One region of the Lysobacter auxotrophicus genome, then DNA from elsewhere that is predicted to be linked to it. Evidence: riboswitches for the same ligand, from Rfam matches in the RefSeq annotation. Region 1 holds a riboswitch; each other region holds the start of a gene.
The links. A riboswitch is a leader RNA that binds a small molecule or an ion and turns the genes downstream of it on or off. The one in region 1 is predicted to bind cobalamin.
Positions count from the first base shown of each region.

Region 1 (5,586 bases):
TCAGGACGAAGAAGTCGTCGTCGTCCGGATGCAGCAGTTTCACCAGCGGCGCGCCGAGCGAATCCTCAGCGGCGCAACGCGCGACGACCTGCTTGAAGTCCGAACGCCACTGCCCGTAATTGTCGTTGACGTAGATCGTCGGCACGCCGCGCGGCTTCAACCGCTGCTTCAAGCGCGCGATGTTGCGCGCGGCGGGTAGTGCCGTGCTCAACAGTTTGTCGCCATCGGGGAAATCGAGGGCATTGATCATGTCGACGATGAGGAGAGCGTGGCCTTTCACGTCGCGCGCGCGTGGGAACGGAAGGCTAGGATCGCGACGCGGTCGTGATCGCCGCGTCGCGGGATGAACCCTTCCCATGCGGGGAAGGGTTCATGCGGAGCACTCAGTTCACGGGCGCATAGCGCAGCGTGAGGAACCACTCCCGTCCAGCCTGGTTGTAGAACGCGACGGTTTCGTAATCGCGGTCGAACACGTTCGCCACGCGGGCCTGCAGCGTCAGCGACGAGGTGATCGCGTACTCGGCGCGCAGGTCGAGCGTGCCGTATCCGCCGAGGCGTCGCGTGTTGGCGACGTCGTCGAAACGCGAGCCTTCGCCCACCGCCGTGGCGCCGACGCGGAACTTGCCGAACGCGCGGTCCACGTCGATGCGCGCGCTGTTCTTCGCGCGACGCGCTAGGTCGTTGCCTTCGTAGAAGCCGCTGCGGTTCTCGGTATCCAGATAACTGATGGCGCCGTTTATGGTCCACTCGGCCACGGTCGTGTCCACGCCGAGCTCCGCACCGCGCATGCGCGCGCGCTCGACATTGTTCGGCAGGCTGATGGCGGCGTCGAACGCGATCAGGTCGTCGACGTCGGTGTCGAAGGTGTCCAGGCGCACGTTGAAGGTATCGCCGCGCCAGGCGACGCCGAGTTCCCAGGTTTCGGAGTCTTCCGGGCGCAGGTCGGCGTTGCCGAAGAACGGGTAGTACAGCTCGTTGAACGTCGGCGCCTTGAACGCGCTGCCGTAGCCGGCGGTGATGCGCCAGTTCTGCGCGAATTCGATGCCCCATGCCGCGCTGCCGGTGGTGTGTCCGCCGAACTGCGCGTTGTCGTCGCGACGCACGCTGGCCTCCAGCGACTGCGCGCCCATGCGGCCCTGGTACTGCACGAAGGCCGCCTTGTTGTTGCGCGAGAGCTCGTCGTACGGCGTGGTGCTGCTCACGCTGTCGTCCAGCCAGTCCAGGCCGACGCTGAGCAGGTGCTTCTCGGCCAGGCCAAAATCGCCCTGCAAGGTCGCGCTGTCGCGGTAGGTGCTGAAGTAGTCGAGGTAGGTGTCGCCGAGGTAGTTGTCCGACGCATCGATGTTGCGGCCCGCGGTGAGGTGCAGGTCGACGCGGTCGTTCGGGTGCCAGCGCAGCTTGCCGCCGACGACCTGCTGCACGGTCTTCGCGCGATCGGTGAAGTCGCCGTCGAATTCGTTGTCGCCTTCGTTGCGCAGGCCGTGGCCTTCCAGGCTCCACTGTTCGTTGAACTGAATGCCGCCGCGCACCGACAGCGAGTCGCGCGTGTAGCCGTCGCGATCGGGCTGCGAATCGGTGGCGATGAAGCAGCCGGCGCCGTCGAAGGTCACCGGGTCGAAATAGCCGCGGCACGCGTTGATGCCCTGCGTGTGGCTGTGCGAGTAGTCCGCGCCGAACCACGTGCGACCGCTGCGGCCGCCGAAGCCGGTGGCGAATTCGTTGAGCCCGTTGGACCCGCCGCCGACGGTGACGCGCGGCGCGAAGCCTTCGCGGTCGCGGCGCGTGAACACCTGGATGACACCGCCGATGGCGTCGGCGCCGTAGAGGCTCGAACGCGGGCCGCGCACGATTTCCACGCGATCGATCAGGTCCACCGGCAGGTCCTGGAGCGAGGCGAGCCCCGAGGTCGCCGACCCGATGCGGATGCCGTCGACGAGCACGAGCACGTGGTCGGACTCCGCGCCGCGCAGGAAGAGCGTGGTGAGCTTGCCGGCGCCGCCCTGGTTGGACAGCGAAATGCCGGCGCGGCCGCGCAGCAGGTCGGGCAGCGAACGCGCCTGGCTGCGGCGGATCTGTTCGGCGTCGATCACTTCCACCGGCGCGAGCGCGTCGTTGACGGTGACGGCGGTGCGGTTGGCGGTGACGACGACTTCGTCCAGGTCGGTGGCCTGCGGCGCGGCATGCGCGAGGCTGGGCAGGGCGAGCGCGCAGGCGAAGGCGAGCGCATGGACGTGGACGGTGCTGCGGAAGGACATCGGGGTTCTCCGGCGCGGGATCGCGCCAACGGCAAAGGGAACGGTTGCCGGGAGAATCGAGGCTGCACACGTGGCGCGGGGCGCCGACGTCGCCGCCGCGACGCCCTCCGCATCGCAACCAGGGGTGGTCCGTCCTGTCGCCAGGCGGTCCATGCTGCGGGGCCGGTCTCCGGACTTGCGAACGAGGACGGGTGTCCTCCGGCTGCGGCGCCTTCCCGTGCGTGCGCACAGTGGCGGTGTGCCGAGCCCGGATCCGGGTGGATCCACGTTCGCTTACCGTTGCGGGGGCAGTGCCGGAATGGCCGCGTGCGGCGTCACCGGCTTCCCGTTTCAACCCGTGGGCGCAACGCCGCCGGGTCACCTCGAAGCGGGGCGAAGTCTACGGCATTTTCGGGTTGTGCTTGATTGGGACTTCTGGAAGCTCGCGTGCGCTGTCGCCCCTCTCCCAACGGAGGGGTTGGGGTGAGGGGCAACGGAGCGAGCGCGGCAAACGACTGCTGCGGTGCTGCAGGTTGCGCTTCCGTGGCGAATCCCGGCATTCGCCGGGGAAGGAGCTTGAAGGCCGGCGCGTTGCGCTCAGTCCCGATCCGCTGGCTCGTCGAACAGCGTCGGCACCGGCATCGTGTCTTCCTCGCGCGCCATCTGCGTGGTGGTGACGGGCGCGGCGGCCGGCTTGTAGCGCGGCGGCGGAAGCAGTGCGGTGGCGGCGTCGGCGGCGAGGATCAACTCGCTGCGGCGCTCGTCGGAGATTTCCTGCCAGTGGCAGTCCTGCAGCGCGCCCTCGATGGCGTACAGCAGGTTCAACGTCGGCTTGAAGCCCGCGCGCTTGACGCGCATGAACGCTTCCACCGTGCCCGCCGCGGCCAAGTCCTCGCGCGTGCGCAGCCCGACCTGGCGCAGCCAGGCGGCGGACTTGGGGCCGATGTTGCGCAGTTTGTCGGCCTGCTTCGGGTCGAGCTTGTCCGTCATTCCAGTGACTCCACGAATGCCCGCGCGATCGCCTCCAGGCCGTGCTGGTCTTCAACGTCGAAACGATCCTGAACCGGACTGTCGAGGTCGAACACGCCGATCAGTTCGCCCTTCGACGAGACCAGCGGGACGACCAGTTCGGAGTTGGACGCCGAGTCGCAGGCGATGTGGCCGGGGAAGGCATGCACGTCGGCGATGCGCTGGGTCTGGCGCGAGGACGCCGCGGCGCCGCACACGCCCTTGTCCAGCGGGATGCGCACGCAGGCCGGCAGGCCCTGGAACGGGCCGACGACCAGTTCGGTGCCGTCGAAGAAATAGAATCCCGCCCAGTTGAGCTGCGGCAGCGCGTGGTAGACCAGCGCCGACAGGTTGGCGGCGTTGGCGATGCGATCGCGCTCGCCGTGCACCAGCGCCCGTGCCTGCGCAAGCAGCTGTTCGTACTGTTCCGGCTTGCTGCCGCTTAGACTTTCGCTGGTGAACATGATCGCCTCGTTCCTGCCGTCGCATAGTGCCTCAGATGCCAGTGTAGATGGGGCCGTCCGCCATCGCCGCAACCGCCGGCGCCAGCCCGGGGCATCGCGATGAATCGCGGCTGGTTCGTCACCGGCACCGACACCGGCATCGGCAAATCGCTCGCCAGCGCGACGCTGCTGCACGCGTTGCGTGCGCGCGGGCTGCGTGCGGTGGGCATGAAGCCGCTCGCGAGCGGTTGCGAGTCCACGCCGGAGGGCTGGCGCAACGAGGACGCGCTCGCGCTGCAGGCGGCGAGCGATCCGCGACCGGCTTACGACGAGGTCAATCCGCTCGCGCTGCCCAATCCGCTGGCACCGGAACTGGCGGCCGCCGACGCCGGCATTCGCGTTACCCTTGCGCCCATCGTGTCCGCGTTCCAGCGCCTGCATGCCCAGGCCGACGCGGTGGTGGTGGAAGGCGTGGGCGGCTGGGCCGCGCCGCTGTCGTCGGACCTCGATCAGGCCGACCTCGTGCGCGCGCTGGACCTGCCGGTGGTGATGGTCGTGGGCCTGCGGCTGGGCTGCATCAACCACGCGCGCCTGACCGCACGTGCGATAGAACACGACGGGCTGCACCTGGCGGGCTGGATCGCCAACGACATCGACCCGGCGATGGCCCGCGCCGACGACAACTTCGAGCTGCTCAGGCAGCGGCTCCCGGTGGCGTGCTGGGGACGGCTTCCGTTCCGCGAGAAGCCCGATCCCGCACAACTGCGGTCTTTGCTGCAAACGGCCTGATCGTCGATAGGCGTGACCAATGGGAGATGGGCCGCTCCCGGCGAATGCTAGACTGAGCGGTATAGGAATTCGAACCCATCCGGGCTTCTACGCTCGTAATGAAGGAACTGGAGTCTTCCCCCATGGTCAAGAACCCGCGCACGGTGGCGATCGCCGCCGCGTTGGCCCTCGCACTGTCCGCCTGCGTCGGCAAGGATCAAGCCCAGCCCGGTGGCGGCATGCCGCCGCCGGAAGTCGGCGTGGTCAAGGTGCAGCCGGGCGACGTGCCGTTGCAGAAGGATCTGGTGGGCCGCCTGGCCGCGTTCCGCAGCGCCGACGTGCGCGCCCGCGTGCCGGGCGTGCTCCAGCGCCGCGTGTACGAGGAAGGCAGCGACGTGAAGGCCGGCCAGGTGCTGTTCCTGATCGATCCCGCACCCCTGCAGGCCGAAGTGGGCCAGGCGCAGGCGTCGCTCGCCTCCGCGCAGGCCAACTACGCCAACTCGAAGGCCGCCGCCGACCGCGCGCGTCGCCTCGCGCCGGACAAGTTCGTCTCGCAGTCCGACCTGGACAACGCGCTCGCCGCCGAGCGCAGCGCCGGTGCGTCGGTGAAGCAGGCCGAGGCCGCGCTCGCCAACGCCCGCATCAACCTGGGCTACGCGACGGTCACCGCGCCGATCAGCGGCCGCGCGAACCAGCAGCAGGTCACCGAAGGCGCGCTCGTCGGCCAGGGCACGGCGACGCTGCTCACCACCGTCGACCAGATCGACCAGCTGTACGTGAACTTCTCCCTCAGCGTCAGCGAGCTGGAGCAGGTGCGCCGCGCGCAGTCGATCGCCGGCGACGCGAAGGTGCAGGTGATCCTGCCCGACGGCACGCCGTACGAGCATCCGGGCAAGCTGGACTTCTCCGGCGACGTGGTCGATCCGACCACCGGCGCGATCGCGCTGCGCGCGCTGATCCCGAATCCGGAGAAGAACCTGCTGCCGGGCACCTTCGTGACTCTGCAGGCGACGCTCGGCATCCAGCCGAACTCCTACCTCGTCCCGCAGGCGGGCCTGCAGCGCGATGCCAAGAGCGCTTTCGTGCTGGTCGTCGGCAGCGACGGCAAGGTCGCGCGCAAGGACGTCCGCGCC
Region 1 covers NZ_AP027041.1:3,767,459-3,773,044, reverse strand. The annotation lists gene LA521A_RS17165 (cysteine hydrolase family protein) at 1-280, opposite strand, end outside; gene btuB (TonB-dependent vitamin B12 receptor) at 384-2,255, opposite strand; cobalamin riboswitch at 2,399-2,635, opposite strand; gene LA521A_RS17155 (TfoX/Sxy family protein) at 2,832-3,224, opposite strand; gene LA521A_RS17150 (free L-methionine (R)-S-oxide reductase MsrC) at 3,221-3,706, opposite strand; gene bioD (dethiobiotin synthase) at 3,806-4,474, shown strand; gene LA521A_RS17140 (efflux RND transporter periplasmic adaptor subunit) at 4,597-5,586, shown strand, end outside.

Region 2 (5,586 bases), 290 kb from region 1:
ACGTGCGTTCATGGTCGAACTCCGGTGTCGAAAGCGCGCGGAGTGTAAGTCTGTCGCGCCCGCCGTAAACCGGACGCGACAGGTGACCTTGTCGCCTTGCCATTCGTCGGAAAGCGCGGACGCGTGCCGCGCCGTTCGTCAGAACGCCGCGTCGAACGCGACTTCGCCTTCCACGCCGACCTGGTACGCCGACACGCGGCGTTCGAAGAAGTTCGTCACTTCCTGCACGTCCTGCAGGTCCATGAAGGCGAACGGGTTGCTTGCGTTGAAATGTTTCGAAAGCCCCAGCTGCGCCAGGCGCTGGTCCGCGCAGTACTGCAGGTACTGGCGCATGTCCTTCGGCGACAGGCCCGCGACGCCACCCGACAGCACGTCCTGCGCGAACTGCATCTCGCACTCGACGGCTTCCTCCAGCATCCGCACGACCTGCGCCTTCAGCTGGTCGTCGAACAGTTCCGGCTCCTCGCTGCGCGCGGTGCGGATCACTTCGAACGCGAACGCCATGTGGCAGCTTTCGTCGCGGAACACCCAGTTGGTGCCCGACGCCAACCCGTGCAGCAGGCCGCGCGAACGCAGGTAATACACGTACGCGAACGCCGCGAAGAAGAACAGGCCTTCGATGCAGCACGCGAAGCAGATCAGGTTCAGCAGGAACTGCCGGCGTTCTTCGACGGTTTCGATGCGCTTCAGATCCTGGATCGAATCGATCCACTTGAAGCAGAACTCCGCCTTCGCGCGGATCGACGGGATGTTCTCCACCGCCGCGAACGCCTTCGCCCGCGCCACCGGATCGGGCAGGTAGGTGTCCAGCAGCGTGAGGTAGAACTGCACGTGCAGCGCCTCCTCGTAGAGCTGGCGCGAGAGGTACATGCGCGCTTCGGGCGCGTTGATGTGCTGGTAGAGGTTGAGCACGAGGTTGTTGGCGACGATCGAATCGCCCGTGGCGAAGAATGCGACCAGGCGCTCGATGAGGTGGCGTTCGGCCGGCCCGAGCTTGTGCTTGAGGTCGTTGACGTCGAGCGAGAAATCGACTTCCTCCACCGTCCACGTGTTGCGGATGGCGTCGCGGTACATCTCGTAGAACTGCGGATAGCGCATGGGCCGCAGGGTGAGGTCGAAGCCGGGGTCGAGCAGGCGTGCGTCGGTGCGTTCGGACATGTCGGGATCTCGCTGGATCCTGTCTCCAGCCGCGGCCGCCCCGATGCCGCTCAGGGGAGGGAGGCAGGCCGTGCAGGCGGCCGTCGGCTGAAGAAAGGAAGTCGGTGGTGTTGGTTGTGGTGGAGGGCTGCCCTCACCCCAACCCCTCTCCCGCAGGCGGGAGAGGGGCTTTGATGTCTGTCACGCCTTGCAGGTGAAAACCCTTCTCCCGCTTGCGGGAGAAGGTGCCCGGCAGGGCGGATGAGGGCAGCAGGTCGCCCTCACCCCAACCCCTCTCCCGCGTGCGGGGGAGGGGTTCAGATCATTGGCAGGCTTCGCACGACTCGGGGTTTTCCAGCGAACACGCGACGGCATCCGCCGGCGCGACTTCGGGCTTCGGCGCCTGCGCCGTGGTCGAACCGACCGTCGCCTTCGCGATCTTCGTCGCCGGTCGCGAGCGCAGGTAGTACGTCGTCTTGAGCCCCTTCTTCCACGCGTACATGTACATCGATGACAGCTGGCCGATGTTCGGGCTTTCGATGAACAGATTCAGCGACTGGCTCTGGTCGATGAAGGCGCCGCGGTCGGCGGCCATGTCGATGAGCGAACGCATCGGCAGTTCCCACGAGGTGCGATAGACCGCGCGCAGCGATTCGGGAATCGCGTCGATGCCCTGGATCGAACCTTCCGACATCTTGATCCGGTCGCGCAGTTCCGGTGTCCACAGGCCGAGCGATTTCAGTTCCTCGACGAGGTAACGGTTCACCACGAGGAAATCGCCCGACAGCGTTTCGCGCTTGAACAGGTTCGACACCTGCGGTTCGATGCATTCGTAGCAGCCGGCGATCGATGCGATCGTCGCCGTCGGCGCGATGGCGACCAGCAGCGAATTGCGCAGGCCGTGTTCGCGGATGCGGGCGCGTAGCCCGTCCCAGCGTTCGCCGTCCTCGGGCGTCACGCCCCATGCGTCGAACTGCAACTCGCCCTGCGCCGCGCGCGTGTCGTCGAATCCCGGATGGCGGCCGCGTTCCATCGCCAGTTCGTTCGAGGCCGACAGCGCGTGGAAGTAGATCGCTTCGGCGATGCGCGCCGACAGCGCGCGCGCCGCATCGGAATCGAACGGCAGGCGCAGCTTGAAGAACACGTCCTGCAGGCCCATCACGCCCAGGCCCACCGGGCGCCATTTCAGGTTCGCGCGACGTGCGGTTTCGATCGGGTAGAAGTTCAGGTCGATCACGCGATCGAGCTGGCGCACCGCAAGGCGCACGGTTTCGGCGAGCTTGTCGAAGTCGAAACGCCCGGCATCGCCATGCAGCGGGCCGTCGGCGAACACCTCGACGTGGTGCGACAGGTTGATCGAACCCAGGTTGCACACCGCGGTTTCGTCCTGCGAGGTGACTTCGAGGATTTCGGTGCACAGGTTCGACAGGTGCACGACGTTGCCGTCGCGAAGCGTCTGGTTGCACGCGCGGTTGGACTTGTCCTTGAAGTTCATCCAGCCGTTGCCGGTCTGCGCGAGCGTGCGCATCATCCGCGCGTACAGGTCGCGCGCCTTCACCTGCCGCGTCGCCAGGCCGGCCGCTTCGGCGGCGCGATACGCGCGTTCGAAGGCCTCGCCCCACAGGTCGGTGAGCTGCGGCACCTTCGCCGGGTCGAACAGCGACCATTCGCCATCGCCCTCCACGCGGCGCATGAATTCGTCGGGAATCCAGTTCGCCAGGTTGAGGTTGTGCGTGCGGCGCGCCTCGTCGCCGGTGTTGTCGCGCAGTTCGAGGAATTCCTCGACGTCCGCGTGCCACGGTTCCAGGTACACGCACGCCGCGCCCTTGCGCTTGCCGCCCTGGTTCACCGCGGCCACCGAGGCATCGAGCGTTTTCAGCCACGGCACGATGCCGTTGGACAGGCCATTGGTCGAACGGATCAGCGAGCCGCGCGAACGGATGCGCGTGTACGACAGGCCGATGCCGCCGCTGAACTTGGACAGCTTCGCCACGTCCATGTAGCGCTTGTAGATGCTTTCCAGCGAATCCTCCGGCGAATCGAGCAGGAAGCAGCTCGACAGCTGCTCGTGCGTGGTGCCGGAGTTGAACAGCGTCGGCGAGGACGGGATGTAATCCAGCTGCGCCATGCGGCGGTACAGCGCAAGCGCTTCGCCCACGTCCTCGCTCAGCGCGCAGGCGATGCGCAGGAAGAACTGCTGCGGCGTTTCGATCACCGTGCGCGCGGTCGGGTGGCGCAGCAGGTAGCGGTCGTACAGCGTGCGCAGGCCGAAGTAGTCGAAGCGCTGGTTGTGCGCGTTGTCGATCGCGTCGTTGAGCTTGCGCGCGTGCGCCTGCACGAAGGCGAGCAGCCGGTCGTTGATCAGCCCGAGCTCGTGACCGCGCTGCACCGATTGCGAGAACGCGTGGATCTCGCTGCCGGCGACTTCCTTCTCGATCACGCTGGCGAGCAGGCGCGCGGCGAGGCGGCCGTACTCGGGCTCCTCGGCGGTGAGCAGCGCGGCGGTGCGGATCGACAGTTCGTCCAGTTCGCGCGTGCTGGCGCCGTCGTACAGGCCGGAGATGGTGCGCGTGGCCACGCGCATCGGATCGATCGCGAACAGGCCTTCGCTCGCGCGCGTCACGGCGCGCACGATCTTGTTGAGGTCCACCGGCTCGCGACGGCCGCTGCGCTTGGTCACCGTCATGGTGAGGTTGGCGGCGGGCGGCGTCAGCGCGAAGCCCGGATCGAGGTCGCTCGCGCGGTCATCGGGCGTGCGCGCGGACTCGCGGGCCGGCGTGGCGGCAGCGGTTTGCGTAACGGTGTTCATCGGCGACTCCAGTGCGTGGGCGCACGTCTGGCCGTCCTTTCCCTCGAAGGACGACGCGGGCGCGGGAGTCGCAGCGTGAATGCGGGGTGTCGCGCAGCCCGAGACGGCGGGCGGGCGACGGCGCGAACCGTCGCGTGCAGCGACACCGACCGTCTTCCCTCCGAAGACTCCGTGGCCGGTCACCGCGCGGTGTGCAACGCGCGGCTGTCGGCAGGTCTTCGGACTTAGGACACGAAGCGGCGCGCTGCGCCGTCATCACCTACCGGTGGCCGCTTCCCAGGCGTGTCGCCCAGTGCCATGGCCACCTTCGTTTCCCATACCGCTGCGGGGCAGTGCTGGATTTCCACCAGCTTCCCGTTTTAAGCCGGCCTGCGAAGGCCGGCACCGACGGCCACAACATAGTGGGGGTGCGCGGATCCGTCAACGCTAAATCTTGTGGATAACCGCAGAATCGACACCGCGCGCGATTTGCCGGCACCGCCAGCGGCAGGGGACAATGCACGACTTCGCGGCCGCGTTCGCTCCGGCCGCCGCATCGTTCCACCACTCCCATCCCACCCTTCCACCGAAGGGCAGCAGAGGAAGCACCGATGTCCATCGTCCGCATGTCCGACCTCGACCTCCAAGGCAAGCGCGTGTTGATCCGCGAAGACCTGAACGTGCCCATCGAGGCCGGCCGCATCACGTCCGAACAGCGCATCACCGCGGCGCTGCCGACGATGAAGCTGGCGCTGGAGAAGGGCGCCGCCGTGATGGTGACCTCGCACCTGGGCCGCCCGAAGGAAGGCACGTGGACGCAGGAGGATTCGCTCGCCCCGGTAGCCAGGCGCCTGTCCGAGCTGCTCGGCATCGACGTGCCGCTGGTGAAGGACTGGGTCGATGGCGTGGACGTGAAGCCCGGCCAGCTCGTGCTGCTGGAGAACTGCCGCATGAACGTCGGCGAGGGCAAGGACGATGAAGCCCTGTCGAAGAAGTACGCCGCGCTGTGCGATGTGTACGTCATGGACGCGTTCGGCACGGCGCATCGCGCGCAGGCGTCCACGCACGGCGCCATCCGCTTCGCGAAGATCGCCGCCGGCGGCCCGCTGCTGATGGCCGAGCTGGACGCGCTCGCCAAGGCGCTCGATAACCCGGCGCGCCCGCTGCTGGCGATCGTTGCCGGCTCGAAGGTGTCGACCAAGCTCGAACTGCTGTCCTCGCTGGTGTCGAAGGTCGACCAGCTGATCGTCGGCGGCGGCATCGCCAACACGTTCATCGCGGCGATGGGCCACGGCGTGGGCAAGTCGCTGGTGGAAATGGACCTCGTCGACACGGCGAAGAAGATCATGAGCGATGCGAAGGCGCGCGGCGCCGACATCCCGGTGCCGGTCGACGTGGTTGTCGCGCCGAAGTTTGCCGCCGATGCACCGGCGACCGTGAAGGCTGTCGATGCGGTGGGCGAGGACGACATGATCCTCGACATCGGCCCGCAGACGGCGGCGCGTTACGCCGAACTGATCAGGAACGCCGGCACCGTGGTGTGGAACGGCCCGGTCGGCGTGTTCGAGTTCGATGCCTTCGGCCAAGGCACGCAAACGCTTGCGCGTGCGATCGCCGCGTCGAATGCGTTCTCGATCGCCGGCGGCGGCGACACGCTCGCG
Region 2 covers NZ_AP027041.1:3,475,757-3,481,342, reverse strand. The annotation lists gene LA521A_RS15795 (DUF4019 domain-containing protein) at 1-12, opposite strand, end outside; gene LA521A_RS15790 (ribonucleotide-diphosphate reductase subunit beta) at 139-1,158, opposite strand; gene LA521A_RS15785 (ribonucleoside-diphosphate reductase subunit alpha) at 1,460-3,823, opposite strand; cobalamin riboswitch at 4,139-4,350, opposite strand; gene LA521A_RS15780 (phosphoglycerate kinase) at 4,537-5,586, shown strand, end outside.
Region 2: it holds a riboswitch for cobalamin, as region 1 does, so the genes downstream of both, LA521A_RS15785 (ribonucleoside-diphosphate reductase subunit alpha) here and btuB (TonB-dependent vitamin B12 receptor) in region 1, are expected to answer to the same signal.

Region 3 (5,586 bases), 1.3 Mb from region 1:
GTAACCGGCGAGCGTGCCGAGCGAGCGCGGGTAGTACTGCGGGATGCGTGCGAGGAAACCGGCCAGCGTCGCGTCGGGATAGCGGCCCGAAAAGAAATAGAAGCCGCCCTTCGAGATCAGGTACGCGACGCTCGCCGAAACCCCCAGCACCAGCGCCAGTCGCGGCACCGCGCTCCAGGCATCCCGATGGCCGCGCGCATACCACGTGCCGCCCAGCCACAGCGTCGCGTAGGCGAGCGCGACCGCCCAGTACGCGGGCGACAGGCACCAGTCGGTGATCGTGCCGGTGGCCAGGCTGGCGAAATCCAGCAGCGACGACAGCACGAAGAACGCCGGCAGCGCCCACATCGGCCGCAACAGTGCACCCGCAAGGAAGAACACCGCCCACGACGCGCTCGGCAGTGCGTTCACGCTGGCGAAGTGCTGACCGCGCGTGGCGATCATGAGCGCGGCGAGCGCGCCGGCGACGAGGATCTGCGTGCGCGTGGACGCGATCGGAAGCGCGCGTTCGGAAAGTGCGGGCATGGCGGACATGGCGTGGTCTCCGTTCATCGATTCGGGGAACTGCGGTCGGCGCGGATCGAAAGGGCCGACGCCGCGATCCAGTGCACCGCCAGCGCGACGAACACGTAGGCGATCGTCGTGCGGACGAACAGCGGTCCCCACTGCCACGCGCGCGCGAGGTATTGCGCGACGTTCGGGTCTTCGTAGCGGCCGCCGAGCCAATAGAACGCGCCGTTCGAAATGGCGAAGGACACCGTGGCGGCAACGAACGCCAGGCCGCAGGCCGTGATGATCGAGCGCCAGTGCGTGCCCATACGATCGGCGTAGAGGCGTCCGCCGTACCAGAGCACGCCGTACGCGGGCAGCAGGAACGAGTACGCCGGCGTCACGCAGAAATCGCTGACGCCGGCGCGTTCGATCGCGATCCGGTCGATCGCCACCGCAAGCACGACGAAAGCCGCGAACTGCCAGTGCCTGCGCAGGTACAGGCCGCCGAGGAAGAACAGCGACATCGACGCGTCCGGCAGGTGCAGCACGTCGCCGAAATGATGGAAGCGCGTGGCGACCATCAACGCCGCGAATGCGGCGAACAGGCCCAGGTTGGCGTTGCGTGGAAGGGATTTCATCGACGACCTCGCAGCAGTGATGCCCGTCAGCGCGCGGCGGGCTGGTAGCGCACCGTCACCAGCCACGTGCGTCCGGGCTGGTTGTAGAGCGCGGCGGTTTCGTAGCGTTTGTCGAACGCGTTGTTGAGCGAGGCCTGCACGCTCCACGCTTCGGTGAAGGCGAAGCCGGCGCGCAGATCCGTAAGGCCGTAGCCGGCCAGGCGCGTGGTGTTGGTGAGGTTGTCGTAGCGCTCGCCCGCGCCGGTGACGCTCGCGCCGACGCTGAAACGTCCGAAGCGGCGATCGGCATCGACGCGCCCCGACTGCTTCGCACGACGCGGCAGCACGTTGCCGTGGCTGGCGTTGTCGCCGTCGTTCACCGGGTCGAGCCAGGTCAGGCTCGCGCGCAGGTTCCAGTCCAGCCACGTCGTGCCGGCAACGGCTTCGACACCGCGAATCCGGGCGCGATCGATGTTGTTCGGTCCGCCCGTGTCGCCCAGCGACGAGTCGAACGCGATCAGGTCGTCGATCTTCGTTTCGAACGCGTTGAGCGACCACGTGCCCCAGCCGTGTTCGCCGCGCAGGCTCAGCTCGACGCTGCGCGAGGTTTCCGGCCCGAGCGCCGGATTGCCGTAGCCCGGGAAGTAGAGTTCGTTGAACGTCGGCGCCTTGAATGCGGTGCCGTAGCTCGCGCCGAGGCGCAGCGCGTCGGTGACGTCCCAACCCCACAGCACGCTGCCGGTGGTCTCGCCGCCGAACTGGCTGTCGTCGTCGCGACGCACGCTGGCCTGCACCGACTGCGCGCCGAACGCCTGCTGCCACTGGCCGAACACGCCGCGGTTGATGCGACGATCGCGCGCGTAATCGGTATTGCTTTGCACCTTGTCGCCGAGCCAGTCGAAACCGAGCGTGAGCAGGCCCGTCGCGATGCCGATATCGGCCTGCAACGAACCCAATTCGCGGCGCGTGTCGAACGTCGAGGAATACACGCCGTCGAGGAAGTTCTCGCTGAGGTCCGCGCTCGTGCCGAGGCCCGCCGTCAGTTTCACGCGCGCGCCTGGCACGTAGCGCACGCGGCCGCCGACGACCTGCTGCACCGTGTCGGCTTCGTTGTTGACGCTGCCGTCGTACTCGTTGCGACCTTCGGCGCGGAACGCGCGCAGATCGGCGTCCCACCGCTCGCTGAAGCGGTAGCCGCCCTGCACGGTCAGCGAGTCGTTTCGATAGCCGTCCTTGTCCGGATCGAAGTTGCGCGTGCCGCGATACGCGTTGATGCCGTCGGTGTTCTCATGCGCGGCGTTGACGACGTACCAGCCGCGCGAATCCGCGGCGCTGCCACTCACGCCCGCGGCGACGCGCTGCGTATTCTCGCTCCCGATGGCGGCGCTGGCGTTCGGCGAGAACGCGCCGGCCGGACGTCGCGTGAACACCTGGATCACACCGCCGATCGCCTCCGAACCGTAAAGGCTGGAGAACGGACCGCGCACGATTTCGACGCGCTCGATCTGTTCGACCGGAATGTCCTGCAGCGACGCACCACCGCTCGTCGCCGAACCGATCTTCACGCCATCGACCAGCACCAGCACGTGATCGGATTCCGTGCCGCGCAGGAACAGCGACGTGGACTTGCCGACGCCGCCGTTGTTGGCGATCGAGATGCCCGCGCGCCCGGTGAGGAGCGCCGGCAACGAGGCGGGCTGGAGGCGCTCGATTTCCGCGCGGTCGATCACGGTGATCGCGGCGAGCGCCTGGTCCTGCGTCTGCGCGGTGCGCGTGGCGGTAACGACGATCTGGTCCAGATCGGTGGCGGCGTCGTCGGCGAACGCCGGGGCCGCGGAAAACACGCAAGAAAACAGGGAAACCGCCAGCGCACGGCGGCGGAACAACCGGTGATGCGGATGCACGAACACACTCCTTGACCGCGCCTGCCCGCGCGGGAACGTTGGAAAGGACAGGCGGAAGGAGGGAGTGATGGCGGCGCACGAAAGGCCCTGCGCCGCATGACATCGCCCACCGCATGTCACGTCGCACCATGGCCGGTCTCCGGGCTCGCGAGTGAAGGCAGGAATTCCTGCGCTTCCGGTCCGCGCCTTCCCATGCGTGAGCACAGTGGCTGTGTGCGGAACCTTGTCTCGCCTACCGTTGCGGGGGCAGCTCCGGAATTGCCGCGCGTGACGAGCACGAAGGGCGCACCGGATTCCCGTTTCAACCACCGGACACGCCGGCGGTCACCTTGGGCGGGGGCATCTTAACAGCAGCGCGGCGAAGCGGAAGGGCGTCCGATCATGGCCATTGGCCATAAGCGCGACGGCCATGACCCGATCCAGGTCATGGCCGTCGCCATCCGCATGTGTTGAAGCGTTGCCGGCGAACCGGCACGCGGGTCGAGGCTTACGCCTTGCGGAACACCAGCTGCCCGCCCTGCGCTTCCACGTGCACCGTATCGCCGCTGGCGAATTCGCCGGCGAGGATCTTCGATGCGAGCGGGTTTTCCAGCTGTTGCTGGATCGCGCGCTTGAGCGGACGCGCGCCGTACACCGGATCGAAGCCGACGTTGCCCAGCAGTGCGAGCGCGTCATCCGACAGCACGAGTTTCAGCCCGCGCTCGGACAGGCGCTTCTCCAGCCCGTTGAGCTGGATGCGCGCGATCTGGCGGATCTGCTGCTTGTCCAGCGGATGGAACACGACGATGTCGTCGAGGCGATTGATGAACTCCGGACGGAAATGCGCCTGCACCACGCCCATCACCGCCGCCTTCATCTGCATGTACGCCTGCGGCGAATCGTCGCCGGACATCTCCTGGATCTGATGCGAGCCCAGGTTCGACGTCATCACGATGACGGTGTTGCGGAAGTCGACCGTGCGTCCCTGGCCGTCGGTGAGGCGTCCGTCGTCCAGCACCTGCAGCAGGATGTTGAACACGTCCGGATGCGCCTTTTCGACTTCGTCCAGCAGGATCACGCTGTACGGACGACGGCGCACGGCTTCCGTGAGGTAACCACCTTCCTCATAGCCGACGTAGCCCGGAGGCGCGCCGACGAGACGGCTCACCGAGTGCTTCTCCATGAACTCGCTCATGTCGATGCGCACCATCGCGTCGGACGAATCGAACAGGAATTCCGCGAGCGCCTTGCACAGCTCGGTCTTGCCCACGCCCGTGGGGCCGAGGAACAGGAACGAGCCCGACGGCCGGTTCGGATCGGACAGGCCCGCGCGCGAACGACGCACCGCATCGGACACGACCTTGATCGCCTCTTCCTGGCCGACCACGCGCGTGTGCAGCTGCTCTTCCATGCGAAGCAGCTTCTCGCGCTCGCCTTCAAGCATCTTGCTGACCGGAATGCCCGTCCAGCGCGCGACGACCTCGGCGATTTCCTCCGCCGTGACCTTGTCCTGGAGCAGCGTGAAGCCCCTGGTTTCGGCCTCCTGCGCGGCGCGCAACTGCTTGTCGAGTTCGGGCAGCGTGCCGTACTGGATCTCGCTCATCTTCGCGAAATCCTGCCGGCGTTGCGCGGATTCCAGCTCGAGCTTGGCCTGCTCGATCTGCTCCTTGATCTTCGTCGCGCCCTGCAACGTGGCCTTTTCGGCCTTCCACACTTCCTCCAGGTCGTTGAACTCGCGCTCCAGGCGCGCGATCTCTTCTTCCAGATCGGCCAGGCGCTGTTTCGACTCGGCGTCCTTCTCCTTCTTCAGCGCCTCGCGCTGGATCTTGAGCTGGATCAGCCGGCGCTCCTTGCGGTCGAGTTCCTCCGGCTTGGAGTCGATCTCCATGCGGATGCGCGAAGCGGCCTCGTCCATCAGGTCGATGGCCTTGTCGGGCAACTGGCGATCGCTGATGTAGCGGTTCGACAGCGTGGCGGCGGCGACGATGGCCGGATCGGTGATCTCCACGCCGTGGTGCACCGCGTACTTTTCCTTCAAACCGCGCAGGATCGCGATGGTGTCCTCCACGCTCGGCTCGCCGACGAACACCTTCTGGAAGCGGCGCTCCAGCGCGGCATCCTTCTCGATGTACTGGCGGTATTCGTCCAGCGTCGTCGCGCCGATGCAGTGCAATTCGCCGCGCGCGAGCGCCGGCTTGAGCATGTTGCCGGCGTCCATCGCGCCCTCGGCCTTGCCCGCGCCGACCATCGTGTGCAGTTCGTCGATGAACAGGATGATCTGGCCTTCGTTCTTCGCCAGGTCGTTGAGCACCGCCTTCAGGCGCTCCTCGAATTCGCCGCGGAATTTCGCGCCCGCGATCAGCGCGCCCATGTCGAGCAAGAGCACGCGCTTGCCGCGAAGGCCTTCGGGCACTTCGCCGTTGATGATGCGCTGCGCGAGGCCTTCGACGATCGCCGTCTTGCCCACGCCGGGTTCGCCGATCAGCACGGGGTTGTTCTTGGTGCGACGCTGCAGCACCTGCACGGTGCGGCGGATCTCTTCATCGCGACCGATGACCGGATCGAGCTTGCCGCTTTCGGCACGCGCGGTGAGG
Region 3 covers NZ_AP027041.1:883,559-889,144, reverse strand. The annotation lists gene LA521A_RS03920 (hypothetical protein) at 1-444, opposite strand, end outside; gene LA521A_RS03915 (hypothetical protein) at 549-1,130, opposite strand; gene btuB (TonB-dependent vitamin B12 receptor) at 1,157-3,013, opposite strand; cobalamin riboswitch at 3,127-3,360, opposite strand; gene clpB (ATP-dependent chaperone ClpB) at 3,501-5,586, opposite strand, start outside.
Region 3: it holds a riboswitch for cobalamin, as region 1 does, so the genes downstream of both, btuB (TonB-dependent vitamin B12 receptor) here and btuB (TonB-dependent vitamin B12 receptor) in region 1, are expected to answer to the same signal.